Regions from separate parts of the Kitasatospora sp. NPDC048722 genome, predicted to be linked through region 2. Evidence: predicted binding sites of a transcription regulator. Region 2 holds the regulator's gene; the other holds the start of a gene.
What was found. Region 2 encodes HrcA, which represses chaperone genes, less so after heat shock. Its sites were predicted from a motif close to TTNGCACTCNGNNNNNCNGAGTGCNAA; they were not measured.

Region 1 (2,196 bases), on a different contig from region 2:
CCACCCATGAGCGCCACCGTCCGCATCCCCACCATCCTGCGCACCTACACCGGCGGGTCCGCCGAGGTCACCGCCGACGGCGGGACCCTGGGTGATGTCATCGCCGACCTGGAGAAGAACCACGCGGGCATCTCCGCGCGCATCCTGGACGACACCGGCAAGCTGCGCCGTTTCGTGAACGTGTACGTGAACGACGACGACGTGCGATTCGCCGACGGACTGGCCACCGAGATCAAGGACGGTGCCAGCGTCTCGATCATTCCGGCGGTGGCCGGCGGCTGCTGAGCCGCACCCCGCTCCGACCGGCCGCCCGCGCGCACGGAATTCCGCATTCCGTGCGCGGGGGCGGCCGCTCGCATTTCGGCGGGAATATTTCCCGGTCGAGTGGGAGTAGAGTGTCGCTCGGCCGGGAACAGGGGTCCCCCTCACCCTCCCCGTGCGAACCGCCGCTCCGCCGTCCGTCCGTTGAGACCGCCCGGGGACCGGGTCCGGGAAACATGTCACGCGGATGTCAGAATTCTCCAGGGGATTTGCGCAATCCGTCCGCTATGTCCGGCGTGAATTGCGGAGTTCCTTCCGATTCGGCCCGTCCTGTCCCTTGACGCGGACCCGGAATTCACCGCGGAGGACCCTGTTGCAGAGGGCGTCGATCCGGATACATTCAGCCGCGGTCGACGCAATCACCCGCTCACCGGATGTCGTTCGAGGCGGTTGATCGCGGCGTGCACGGCTGCGCCCAGGGGGGGTTCCCCGGGCCGGCCTTCAAAACCAACCCGGGCCCGCGACCTGCGGGACCGTGAAGGGCCAGCACAGCACTAGGGGAGTTCGGAATGGCTCAGGGCACCGTCAAGTGGTTCAACGCGGAGAAGGGCTACGGCTTCATCGCGGTCGACGGTGGTGCGGACGTCTTCGTCCACTACAGCGCGATCCAGATGGACGGCTACCGCACCCTCGAGGAGGGCCAGCGGGTCGAGTTCGAGATCTCCCAGGGACAGAAGGGCCCGCAGGCGGACATGGTCCGCGCGGTCTGACCCCTTCCGGCTCCAGGAGCTCGGCGCGGCCCACGGCTGGTGACCACTCGCTTCTCGACGGGCCCGCACGACACGCGTCGTGCGGGCCCGTCGGCGTTCCCGCGGCGGCTCCCGGCTTGGCGATTGGGCTTGCACTCGACCACCCGGAGTGCTAATCATTGGCGTTAGCACTCAAAGCTTGAGAGTGACAGCGGACCGGGTCGGTGAGGCCCTGGGAGCGGTAGGGGAATAGACCCCCGCACACCTTGGCCGTCCGTCGCGGGCACCCCTTGGTCCGAGCAGTCGACCGTGTCCCGGAGGACCACTTCAGATGGCCAAGATCATCGCCTTTGATGAGGAAGCTCGCCGCGGCCTTGAGCGTGGCATGAACCAGCTCGCCGACGCAGTGAAGGTCACGCTCGGCCCCAAGGGTCGCAACGTCGTGCTGGAGAAGAAGTGGGGCGCCCCCACGATCACCAACGACGGTGTCTCCATCGCCAAGGAGATCGAGCTCGAGGACCCGTACGAGAAGATCGGCGCGGAGCTCGTCAAGGAGGTCGCCAAGAAGACGGACGACGTCGCGGGTGACGGCACCACCACCGCCACCGTGCTCGCCCAGGCCCTGGTTCGCGAGGGTCTGCGCAACGTCGCCGCCGGCGCCAACCCGATGGCCCTGAAGCGCGGCATCGAGAAGGCCGTCGCCGCCGTCTCGGACCAGCTCCTGGCCCAGGCCACCGACGTGGAGACCAAGGAGCAGATCGCCTCCACCGCCTCCATCTCGGCCGCCGACACCCAGATCGGCGAGCTCATCGCCGAGGCCATGGACAAGGTCGGCAAGGAAGGCGTCATCACCGTCGAGGAGAGCAACACCTTCGGTCTGGAGCTCGAGCTCACCGAGGGCATGCGCTTCGACAAGGGCTACATCTCCGCCTACTTCGCCACCGACCTGGAGCGCATGGAGGCGACCTTCGAGGACCCGTACATCCTCATCGCCAACTCCAAGATCGGCGGAATCAAGGACCTGCTCCCGCTGCTGGAGAAGGTCATGCAGAGCGGCAAGCCGCTCGTCATCATCGCCGAGGACGTCGAGGGCGAGGCCCTCTCGACCCTGATCGTCAACAAGATCAAGGGCGTCTTCAAGTCCGTCGCCGTCAAGGCCCCGGGCTTCGGTGACCGCCGCAAGGCC
Region 2 (2,196 bases):
GGTGCCGTGCAGCTGCGGGTACTCCTCGGGGGACACCGGGCGGGCGCCCATGGCCCGTTCGGTGATCTTGTCGCTGAACCAGAACTGGGCCACGAACAGCCCGCCGGAGATCAGCAGGATCAGGGGCCAGGCGCCGCGCAGCAGCACGATCAGCAGGCCGGTGAATCCGACGTACAACAGCCCGATCACGAACATGGTCCCGACCATCCGGCCGGTCAGGCCGCGGTCGGGCGCGAATCGGGTGTGCTGGGCCGAGCTCGACATCGCTTGCTCCTCCGTTCGCCGTCCGCTATCGATGCTCCCACCCGGACGGCCGCGGGGCACCACCCCCGCGCCGGGAACTGCGGGCAGGATCACCCCCGCTGCGCCGTTCCTGCCGTCGGACCCGGGCCGTACACTGGCAGGTAGGGTTCTGGCACTCGTGCGCTCAGAGTGCCAAACGCGGGCCTTCCAGGCCCGCATCAGCTCGATACGTCACAACGGACAACGTGCGAAGACGGAGGTGCGTGCCCCATGGCCGGTGAGGTCCGCCAGCTTGACGACCGCAAGCTCGCCGTGCTGCGCGCGATCGTCCAGGACTACGTGGGCACCGAGGAGCCGGTCGGCTCGAAGGCCCTGGTGGAGCGGCACAACCTCGGGGTCTCCCCGGCCACCGTCCGCAACGACATGGCGGCGCTGGAGGAGGAGGGGTACATCCACCAGCCGCACACCAGCGCCGGGCGCATCCCCACCGACAAGGGGTACCGGCTGTTCGTCGACCGGCTCGCCGAGGTCAAGCCGATGAGCGCGCCCGAGCGGCGCGCGATCCGGCACTTCCTGGAGGGCGCGGTCGACCTGGACGACACCGTCGCGCGCACCGTGCGGCTGCTCGCCCAGCTCACCCGGCAGGTCGCCGTCGTGCAGTACCCCTCGCTGAGCCGTTCCACCGTGCGGCACATCGAACTGGTCGCGCTCGCCCCGGCCAAGGTGATGCTGGTCCTGATCACCAACACCGGCCGGGTCGAGCAGCGGACGGTGGACTGCCCGGGCACCGTCGGCGAGACCGTCCTGGCGGACCTGCGGGCCCGGATCAACGCGCGGGCCGCCGGCCAGCGCCTGCCGGACGTCCCGGCGGCGCTGGAGGAGCTGCCCGCGATGTTCGAACAGGTCGACCGGCCGACCGTCACCACGGTCCTGGCGACGCTGTTCGAGGCGCTCGCCGAGCAGAACGAGGAGCGGATCATGCTGGCCGGCACGGCCAACCTGACCCGCTTCGGCCACGACTTCCCGCTCACCATCCAGCCGGTCCTGGAAGCCCTGGAGGAGCAGGTCGTCCTGCTCCGCCTCCTGGGTGAGACCACGGACGCGGCGATGACGGTCCGGATCGGCCGGGAGAACGCCTACGAGGGGCTGAATTCCACCTCGGTGGTGTCGGTCGGTTACGGTTCGGGCGACGAGAGCGTGGCCAAACTGGGTGTGATCGGTCCGACCCGGATGGACTATCCGGGCACAATGGGGGCGGTGCGAGCGGTGGCGCGGTACGTGGGCCAGATCCTGGCCGAGTCGTAGCAATCAGCCACCGCTGGACAGACCAGCGGTGGTGCCCTGTCGCAGCACTACTACAGGCGGAACAAGCGGAGCATTAGGTGGCCACGGACTACTACGCGGTACTCGGCGTCCGACGGGATGCGGGGCAGGACGAGATCAAGAAGGCGTTCCGGCGCCTGGCACGCGAACTGCACCCGGACGTCAACCCGGACCCGAAGACGCAGGAGCGGTTCAAGGAGATCAACGCCGCCTACGAGGTGCTCTCCGACCCGCAGAAGCGGCAGGTCTACGACCTCGGCGGCGACCCGCTGTCGCCGGGCGGCGGCGGAGGCGCGGGCGGCTTCGGCGCCGGTGCGGCCGGTTTCGGCTTCTCCGACATCATGGACGCCTTCTTCGGCGCCGCGGCCGGCCAGCGCGGCCCGCGCTCGCGCACCCGCCGCGGGCAGGACGCCATGATCCGGCTGGAGATCACCCTGGAGGAGGCCGCGTTCGGCACCACCAAGGAGCTCCAGGTCGACACGGCCGTCACCTGCACCACCTGCAGCGGGGAGGGCGCCGCGCCCGGCACCTCCGCGCAGACCTGTGACATGTGCCGCGGCAAGGGCGAGGTCTCCCAGGTCACCCGGTCCTTCCTGGGCCAGGTCATGACCTCCCGCCCCTGCCCGCAGT

Region 1: the regulator HrcA is predicted to act here: its motif matches at 1,160-1,186, upstream of groL (chaperonin GroEL).

The regions. Positions count from the first base shown of each region.
Region 1 covers NZ_JBEZGX010000028.1:42,576-44,771, forward strand. The annotation lists gene AB0C76_RS21385 (ubiquitin-like small modifier protein 1) at 7-285, shown strand; gene AB0C76_RS21390 (cold-shock protein) at 831-1,031, shown strand; gene groL (chaperonin GroEL) at 1,342-2,196, shown strand, end outside.
Region 2 covers NZ_JBEZGX010000037.1:86,567-88,762, reverse strand. The annotation lists gene htpX (zinc metalloprotease HtpX) at 1-264, opposite strand, end outside; gene hrcA (heat-inducible transcriptional repressor HrcA) at 514-1,548, shown strand; gene dnaJ (molecular chaperone DnaJ) at 1,626-2,196, shown strand, end outside.